3 regions of the Rouxiella badensis genome follow, and region 1 is predicted to be linked to each of the others. Evidence: predicted binding sites of a transcription regulator. Region 1 holds the regulator's gene; each other region holds the start of a gene.
What was found. The regulator LexA, encoded in region 1, represses DNA repair genes until DNA is damaged. The targets are predictions, from matches to a motif close to TNCTGTATGTACATACAGNA.

Region 2: a site for LexA is predicted at 1,242-1,261, ahead of uvrB (excinuclease ABC subunit UvrB). Genes of this name have one in related genera too.
Region 3: a site for LexA is predicted at 1,088-1,107, ahead of O1V65_RS09570 (YebG family protein). Genes of this name have one in related genera too.

The regions. Positions count from the first base shown of each region.
Region 1 covers NZ_CP114062.1:3,710,635-3,713,919, reverse strand. Annotated here, with positions in the region: gene plsB (glycerol-3-phosphate 1-O-acyltransferase PlsB) at 1-972, opposite strand, end outside; gene O1V65_RS17125 (diacylglycerol kinase) at 1,099-1,467, shown strand; gene lexA (transcriptional repressor LexA) at 1,573-2,181, shown strand; gene dinF (MATE family efflux transporter DinF) at 2,353-3,285, shown strand, end outside.
Region 2 covers NZ_CP114062.1:2,799,315-2,802,599, reverse strand. Annotated here, with positions in the region: gene O1V65_RS12970 (ABC transporter ATP-binding protein) at 1-264, opposite strand, end outside; gene uvrB (excinuclease ABC subunit UvrB) at 1,363-3,285, shown strand, end outside.
Region 3 covers NZ_CP114062.1:2,069,366-2,072,650, forward strand. Annotated here, with positions in the region: gene O1V65_RS09565 (2-hydroxyacid dehydrogenase) at 1-811, opposite strand, end outside; gene O1V65_RS09570 (YebG family protein) at 1,121-1,468, shown strand; gene O1V65_RS09575 (ABC transporter substrate-binding protein) at 1,731-3,285, shown strand, end outside.

The sequences.
Region 1 (3,285 bases):
CACCAAGCCTTGATGATAGAGCACGTAAGACAGCAGCAGGTAGTCCATGTGGCTGCGGTGGCAAGGCACATAAACAATCTCCTGACCGTCCAGAGCCAGCTGACGCACACGCTCGGCGTTATGAACGTTGATCCCTTTATACAGACGGTTCCAGGTCCAGCTCAGCACGCGGTCAGAAAGGCGAACCGCTTCATAATTGAAGTCGGCGGCAATCTCTTCCATTAGGTCAATGGCGTTTTGCTGGGCCTTGTCGTGGGAGATTTTTTTGCTACGTGCTTCATCTTCAACGGCTTTTTCAATCGCTTTGGAGGCCAGTAGCTTGTTGAACAAGTCCTGACGAACCGGAAGACGGGGGCCGACTGCGGCCAGACGCTGACGCGAGAAATGCATACGCGCAACGCGGGCGAGCTTGTGGGCGATGGTTTTGTCGGTACCGTGTTGGGTGGCCATATCGCGCAGCGACACGGTGTTAGAGAAGCGAACAAAGCTGTCGCGGCCTAACCACAGCACGGCAAAGAATTTCTGAATGCCGTTCAACACGCGCAGATGCGGAGTTTCCTGACCTTCACGGCCCGGCGCGCGGCCAAACATCACCGAAACAGGCAGCATCTGAATATCAAGATTCGGATTATTTCGGTGCAGGTCCAGATAGTCATGGAACAGCTTCACCGATTCCTGTTTAGGCTGATAATAGGAGAAAACACGTGGCCCTTCACCGATGAAAACGTGACTCGGCAGTTGAACGCCGTCTATTTCCAGAGGAATGAGCGGGTCGGGCAGATTCTGCGCGAGGCATTGTGCCCGCAGTGTCAGAAGATCGGCCTTGGAGTTGTACGGCAAAACATACAGAATTGGACGCGTTGGATCTAAACGCAACTCCGTCACGGGATCTGTAGGAATGACCTTGCTTCTTACCAGCAAATTTAGCGGTAAATTCAGTAAGGTATAATAAAGTCTACGCCATCCTGACATAAAAAACGTAAAGCCTCTTGTTAGCAATTCGCCGCAAGGATACCAGAAAGCAGGTATGAGATCTGTGGTGATAGGACAACGAATTCAGGCTAAAATGCCTAAAAATCACATTAAGACTTAAAAATAATGGCAAATCAGGTCACTGGGTTTACCCGAATTTATAAGGCAGCCGGCTATTCTATCAAGGGAATTACCGCCGCCTGGAAGCATGAAGCCGCATTCCGTCAGGAAGCTATCGTCGTTGTCCCCGCCATCTTACTGGCATTTTACCTTGATGTTAGCAGCATCGAACGAATATTAATGGTTGGCGCACTCATTTTAGTGCTGGTTGTTGAATTACTGAACAGTGCGGTAGAAGCGGCAATCGACCGAATTGGCTCTGAAATACACCCACTTTCTGGGCGTGCGAAGGATATGGGTTCCGCTGCTGTTTCAATCACCATTGGCTTTGCGCTTTTCACCTGGGCAGTCATCCTGGTGCCGCACTGGCTTTGAATATTTCATACTTCTTAATGTCTGTTTTTGCAGATTCTTAGGTTTTAATTCCGCCAGTACCTGTATATACTCACAGCTGGACTGTATAAACAACCAGGGGGCGGAATGAAAGCTTTAACGACCAGACAACAAGAGGTCTATGACCTTATACGCGATCATATTTCGACCACGGGTATGCCGCCAACACGTGCAGAAATTGCCACCCGTCTGGGATTCCGCTCGCCTAACGCCGCTGAAGAACACCTGAAAGCGCTGGCACGTAAAGGCGTTATCGAGATTGTTTCCGGCGCTTCTCGCGGCATTCGTTTGCTGATGGAAGAAGAAGCCGGGCTACCGCTGATTGGCCGCGTGGCCGCCGGTGAGCCATTACTGGCGACTCAGCATATTGAAGGGCACTATCAGGTTGACCCAGGTATGTTCAAACCGAGCGCCGACTTCCTGCTGCGTGTCAGCGGCATGTCGATGCGTGATATTGGTATTTTAGACGGCGACCTTCTGGCGGTTCACAAAACGCAGGACGTCCGTAACGGGCAGGTTGTTGTCGCACGCATTGACGACGAAGTGACCGTTAAGCGTCTTAAAAAGCAGGGCAATACCGTGCAGCTGCTGCCTGAAAACAGCGAGTTCGAACCTATTGTGGTCGATCTTCGCGAGCAAAACTTTAGCATTGAAGGACTGGCGGTCGGCGTTATCCGCAACGGCGACTGGATCTAATCAGCCTCCGCTTTTGGCGTTAGCCATTTACACAGTCTCGTTTTGCCTGTCGCCCCTTCATTGGGGCGATATTGTTTCTGTCACACGAAGACCTGTTATTCATAAGCCGTTGTTGTTTATATAATCCGTTAAACCACGAATCGTCATCACAGCCTGGGCTCTCACACCATTATGCGATCGCTTTTCTCTTTGCCTGCTTTAAGAAAAACCTTTCTAAGCCCTGCCGACAAGGCGCTCTGGCTTCTCGCCCTCCCGATGATCTTCTCCAACATTACCGTGCCCTTGCTGGGTTTGGTTGATACAGCAGTGATTGGTCATCTTGATAGCCCTGATTATCTTGGCGGTGTCGCCGTCGGGGCAATGGTCACCAGCTTCCTATTTATGCTATTGCTCTTCCTGCGTATGAGCACCACCGGAATGACCGCGCAGGCGCTGGGGGCGCGGAATAACCTTCTGCTGGCCCGCGCGTTCGTGCAGCCGTTTTTGTTGGCACTGATTGCCGGTACGCTCATTTTCCTGTTTCGCCAGCCGTTGATTTCCGCCGCATTGCACATCGTGGGCGGCAGTCAGGCGGTGCTCCAGCAGGCGCAAATATTCCTCTCGATTCGCTGGTATAGCGCCCCTGCGTCGCTGGCGAACCTAGTGATTCTCGGCTGGTTGCTCGGGGCCCAGTATGTGCGTGCGCCGGTCATCATGCTGATAGTAGGCAATCTGCTTAACGTTATTCTTGACCTGTGGCTGGTGGTCGGGTTGGGATGGAACGTCAAGGGTGCGGCCGTTGCTACCGCCTGCTCCGAATATGCCACGCTGGCTTTGGGACTGTGGCTAGTTTCCATTGTGATGAGAAGACACGGAATAAGTATTGAGCTGCTGAAAGACGCATGGCGCGGCAATCTGCGCCAGCTGATCGCGCTTAATCGGGACATTATGCTGCGTTCCCTGCTGGTGCAGCTGTGCTTCTCTTCCCTTACTATCATCGGTGCGCGACTCGGGACGGAGATCGTTGCCGTCAACGCCGTGCTGATGAACCTGCTCACCTTGACCGCCTTTGCGCTCGACGGCTTTGCCTACGCGGTCGAGGCACATTCCGGGGAGGCGTTTGGC
Region 2 (3,285 bases), 910 kb from region 1:
CTGAGGGACGTAGCCAATGCCCATCTGCGCGCGTGTTTCCACCGGCAGTGCCAGCAGGTTTTGCGGCTCCTGGTTAGCAGAATGCCAGATCATCGAGCCACTTTTAACCGGCAAATGGCCCATTATGCAGTTAACCAACGTCGTTTTACCGACGCCATTACGGCCTATCAGGCAGTTGCACTGGCCGCGGTAAAGCTCGAGATTGATGTCCCACAGGATATGATTTTGACCATAAAACTGGTTAACCGCTTTTACACTTAGCATCAGTTGTTCCTCATTTGTTCGGCGTTCCGTTGAACACAACATTGACAACCCCTGTCATATTTCTGACATTTTTTCGATGCCGTTAGTCTGTTAACACAGGATTAAATTCCGTTTAAGTCTCGCATTTAAACAGCATTAACAAGTGACAAACGGCCATCCCGCAGTGCTAAACGGCTAAAACTGACGTTTTTTCGCCTTAAAAGCATTCACTGTTGCTAAAAAATAGAGAATTAGTGGGCATAAGATTAATCAGCACATTATCTGTAAAGCTAACCCTTTGGACTAATACTGCAACTCTTGGGCCAAGTTTAAAAAGATAAGTCTTAAAGGATTGTGAAGCAGGCACCGCGAGGCTGCGGCAGGCCTACCCTGTGCCAATGCATTACCAAAATTAATGTTATCGGACAAGTTGAGGATTCGAGGTGCACTTTGCCAGTGCTGAGGCTGGAAGTTTTGGTGCAAGCAAAAGGCAAGGAGAGAGCAGAAAAATCCTGATGAGATGCACATATCAATTTTGCAATCCAAAAGAGCGGCTTTTTCTAGGTCAAAACTGAATATATAAAGAAATAAAAGTGTAAAAAAATAACTAAAAAAACGTCAAATGAGGCACCAAAGGCTAAATGTCTATTTTTGTCAGCGCACGGCCCAAGCGGCGCGCTGAGACTTATCCACTATTCCTGTGGATAACCTTGTGCATGAGAGTTATAAAAGTTGCTACAGGCGAGTCGGGGCGCGGGTTGAGCTTAGTTTGCCCGCATTCTCGACTTTTTAGGGAAAATCCTATTTATCAATAGGTTAATTAAAATCAAGAGCACCCTTGTCTGACCCTAGTGATTGTGTAAGTTTTCGTCAGTCGAGCTTGCAAAAGTTAATTCGCGATAGAATCTGGGGATAAATGTCCCTTGATGGGGAAAATGGGTGGACGGCGTTACCTGAAAAAGTGCAATCCGACCGCTCAAGAAAGAATCGTAGCTTGATGCTGGGTTTTTATCCAGTATAATGTTTAGTCCAAGCTTGTCTATGTTCCATTTGACAAGGTGAGTGAGTATTCCATACTTCCTCTCCGGTCTCGCACGTTCTCATCTCAGGTAGCCCGCAATGAGCAAAGTATTCAAACTACATTCCGAATTCAAACCTTCGGGCGATCAGCCTGAGGCTATTCGCCGCCTTGAAGAAGGGCTGGAAAACGGTCTGGCGCACCAGACGCTGCTGGGCGTGACCGGCTCAGGCAAAACGTTCACCGTCGCCAACGTGATTGCCGACCTGAACCGGCCCACCATGGTGTTGGCGCCCAACAAAACGCTGGCGGCGCAGCTCTATGGTGAGATGAAAGAGTTCTTCCCCGAGAACGCGGTGGAATATTTTGTTTCCTATTACGATTATTATCAGCCCGAAGCCTACGTGCCGAGCTCCGATACCTTTATCGAGAAAGACGCCTCGGTTAACGAACACATCGAGCAGATGCGACTCTCGGCGACCAAGGCGTTGCTTGAACGCAAAGACGTGATAGTGGTGGCCTCGGTCTCTGCCATCTATGGTCTGGGCGACCCTGACCTCTATCTGAAGATGATGCTGCACCTGACCAAGGGCATGATCATCGATCAGCGTTCAATTCTGCGCCGTCTTGCCGAGCTGCAGTATGCGCGCAATGACCAGGCTTTCCAGCGCAGTACGTTTCGCGTTCGTGGCGAGGTTATCGACATCTTCCCGGCCGAGTCTGATGACCTGGCGCTGCGCGTCGAGCTGTTCGACGACGAGGTTGAGCGGCTTTCACTGTTCGATCCACTGACCGGACAGGTATCGCAGGAAGTGCCTCGCTTTACTATTTACCCGAAAACGCACTACGTGACGCCGCGTGAGCGCATCGTGCAGGCGATGGAAGAGATAAAAGTCGAGCTGGCCGACCGGCGCAAGAATCTGCTGGCGAACAACAAGCTGCTGGAAGAGCAACGTATCAGCCAGCGTACCCAGTTCGACCTTGAGATGATGAACGAGCTCGGCTACTGCTCGGGCATCGAAAACTACTCGCGCTATCTCTCCGGGCGTGGCGAAGGTATGCCGCCACCGACGCTGTTTGACTACCTGCCTGCTGATGGGCTGCTGATTGTCGATGAGTCCCATGTCACCATTCCGCAGATAGGCGGCATGTACAAAGGCGACCGTTCGCGCAAAGAGACGCTGGTGGAGTACGGTTTCCGTTTGCCCTCGGCGCTGGACAACCGTCCGCTGCGCTTTGAAGAGTTCGAGGCGCTGGCCCCGCAGAGCATTTACGTCTCGGCGACACCGGGCAACTATGAGCTGGAGAAATCCGGTGGCGACGTGATAGACCAGGTGGTCAGGCCGACCGGGCTGCTCGATCCGCTGATTGAAGTGCGGCCAGTGAGCACGCAGGTCGACGATCTGCTGTCTGAGATCCGCAAACGCGTGGCGATCAACGAGCGCGTGCTGGTGACGACCTTGACCAAGCGCATGGCCGAAGATCTCACCGAATACCTCGAGGAGCACGGTGAGAAGGTGCGTTACCTGCACTCAGACATCGACACCGTCGAGCGCGTCGAGATAATTCGTGACCTGCGTCTGGGCGAGTTTGACGTGCTGGTGGGGATCAACCTGTTGCGAGAGGGTTTGGACATGCCGGAGGTATCGCTGGTGGCGATTCTCGATGCCGATAAAGAAGGCTTCCTGCGCTCTGAGCGTTCGCTTATCCAGACCATTGGTCGTGCGGCGCGTAACCTTAACGGCAAGGCGATTCTGTACGGCGACAAGATTACCAACTCGATGGCTAAGGCTATCGGCGAGACCGAGCGTCGCCGCGCGAAACAGGAGGCCTACAACCTCGAAAGGGGCATTACGCCGCAGGGTCTGAACAAGAAAATCGGCGACATTCTTCAGCTTGGACAGCCGAAATTCAAGAAAAACAAAGAGCTGCGTGAAGCGCAGGCGGCTTCAACGGTCAAGGCACTTACGCCGAAGGCGCTGGAGCAACGCATTCGCGAGCTGGAAGCGAAGATGTACCAGCAT
Region 3 (3,285 bases), 1.6 Mb from region 1:
GGTCCAGTAATGCCTCGGGGCGCTGGGGTTCGGTCTCATAGACGTCGATTCCCGCCCCCGCAATCACCCCGTCGCGCAGGGCCGCGGCGAGGAGAGACGTCTCGACCAAACTGCCGCGCCCGATATTAATCAGATAACCCTCTGGCCCGAGTTTTTCCAGCACCGCAGCATCAATGCTGTGTTTGGTTTCGGCACCGCCCGGGGCAGCGCAAACCAGAATGTCGCACCATGCAGCGAGGTCGAGCAGGTTATCAAAATAGCGATAGGCCGAGTCTGCCTTGGCGCGCCGATTGTGATAGCCAATCGCCATATCAAACCCCTGCGCGCGTCTGGCGATTTTCTCGCCGATGGTGCCCAATCCGTAAATTCCCATGCGTTTACCCGACACGTTGGTCGGCTGAGGAATGGAGGTCCGCCAGACGCCGTCACGGCAGAGTTTGTCGAGTCTGCGGAAATTACGCACGGTGGCAATGACCAGCCCCATCGCGTGGTCGGCCGCACAGTTATCATTCGTGCCACGCCCGTTGACGACCACGATGCCGCGCGCTCGGGCGGCCTCAATATCAATGCCTTCGTACCCCGCGCCCATGCAGCAAATAATCTCCAGCTTCGGCATGGCCTCCATCTCTTCACGCGTCAGGCCAAGCAGCCCAATGGTAAGCACGGCCCTAAATTCAGCGCCCTTCTCCCGAATAGCGGTAGCGCGCGATTCGTCGGTCTGCGCAAAGGTGGCGTCGCAGGCCTGCGCCACCCTCGCCTGATGTTCTTCAGTAAGGGTATTTAAAACCAGCAACGCAATCTGTGGGGTCATTAAATCCATTCCTTCGAGTCGCGCGGGCAAGGGCGCGAGATAGAGTGATTGTTATCGCAATAAACAATAATGTCTTTGTAATCAGAATGGAAACATCTGCCCTAAAAAGGCATAAAAAAGCCGGGCATCCGTTGAATGGCCGGTGAATCAGGCCAACATAATGCCAGAATGACGTTATTCCTTCTAACAACAACTCCCCGGCGAACCGTCGGCGAATTCCTTGCTCGCCTCACAAAAATTGCCATCAGAGGCTGCACTTTTCACGCGCGTCTGATACACTGTACATAATTACAGTATAAGGAGTAAACCATGGCTGTTGAAACAAAATTTGTTGTCGTTAGAAAAGGTGAAGAAAAAATGACTTTTGCCAGTAAAAAAGAAGCCGATGCCTATGACAAAATGCTCGACATGGCCGAAGCGTTCTCAGACTGGTTATTGCAGAGTAACCTTGAGCTAGACGAAACGCAGGCAGAAAGCATGGGGTTGTTCTTTGCAGAGCAGAAAGAGGCGGTTCAGCATATTCTGCGCACCAGCAAGGTTCCTGATGCTGATGCCAACGCAGAATCAGACAAAGCAGAAATCCAGCCCGCTGCCGAGCAGCCTGATGCTGAAAATGCCGTTAGCGAGAAGAAAATCCGTGCGGTAAAAGCCGCCTGATTGCTATCATCGTTGAAAATGAACACCCCCTTCCCTGGCGCTAAAGTATTTCCGGCGTCAGGGAATAAAACCTCTATTCCTCACCCTCAATAACGTAAACCTAAGCTTTTTATTTTCATTCCTAAGCAATTATTGTGATTTTACTCATAAAACCCGCTCATCAATAATAATCCGTCTCTTTGAATAAGCCGTAATTACCATGATTAGCTCTTCTTATTTATCACCCTCGGGAATAATTGCCTGATCTTTTGATGAGAACTTTATGAAATATTCAATAAGTGCAATTTCTTTACTCGTTATTTCCGCCCTCCATCCTCTTTATGCCGCCGATAATTCCCCGCAAACACCGCAACAGGGCGGAGATTTTATCTGGGGCATTGAAACCAACCCCACGACGCTGAATCCACAGTTTAACGGGCAGACCAAAGTGGAATTAGTTCAGCGAGCGGCGTTTGAATCGCTGTTGGCGCGTAAAGCCGACGGCAGCTATATTCCATGGCTGGCAACCGGCTATGAAATCAGTAAAGACCATAAAACCTATACCTTCCATTTACGCCAGGACGTGAAATTTTCGAACGGCGAGAAATTTAATGCCTCAGCGGTTGCCGAGAACTTTAAAAATCTTCAGAACCTGACCTATTGCGCCGGCTCAACAATGTGCGTGATAGGCTCGCGCATTGCCAATATTGCAACGCCGGACGATTATACCGTGGTGGTCACCCTCAAGGCGGTCTATAGCCCGTTCCTGTCTTATATTAGCTGGTTGAAACTTATTTCTCCGTCCTCGTGGAAGGCGGCAGATTTGAAGTCGGGCGGTACCGATATCGCGGGAACCGGGCCTTTTATCCTCAAGCGCTGGGACAAGAATCAGCAGATTGTCTTCGTACGTAACCCGGACTATCACTGGTCCTCCGGCAATGCTGCGCATCAGGGACCGGCTTACCTCAACAGCATCACCTACCGCATTCTGCCAGAGTCGTCGGTGCGTACCGGTGCACTGCTCTCCGGTCAGGTGGATGCCATCGAGGGTATCTCCGGTAACGACGCCGGAGAGTTCATTGACAACCCAGACTATAGCTATCAAAGTGCGCCGAATACCGGCACGCCTTACTCGCTGTTTTTGAACGTCAAAGATGGCCCAACGCAGGAGCTGAACGTGCGTCAGGCGCTGCTGCAAGGGCTTGACGTTGCAGGTATTCTGACGTCTATTTATCGCGGCCACCGCATTCACAGCTGGGGGATTACTTCGCCCATCGACCCGCTTTATGACAAAAGCATTGAAGGCAAATACGGCAACAATCCGCAGTTGGCGAACAAACTGCTCGATGAAGCAGGCTGGACGACCAAGGGCTCAGACGGCATTCGTACCAAAAACGGCGCACGTCTGAGCATTCTGGTTGTCCAGTCTCAGGTGACGGTGCGTGACCAGCGCGACGTGCTGCTGGAGGCGCTACAGGCGCAGGCCCGCCAGCGTCTAGGGATTGAGCTAAAGATCCGCTACGTCGATCCCGGCACCTACTTCCAGTACATCAAAAACGGTAACTACGGCTCCATCGCCAATTCCCACGACGATACCGACGGTCTGGACATCGAAAACCATTACCTGCCGATCAACGCCGGAGGAGCGATTAACTACAGCCGCACCGACGATCCCAAAGTCTCGGCATGGCTCAATGAAGCGGCACAAACGCTAGACGAGGCTAAACGTAAAGCCATTTACAGTCAGTTGCAGAACTATGCCCTCCTGCAACAGGCGCTGGTGATTCCACTCTATGCTCCGGACGACGAGATTGCCGCCGCGTCCTATGTACACGGCA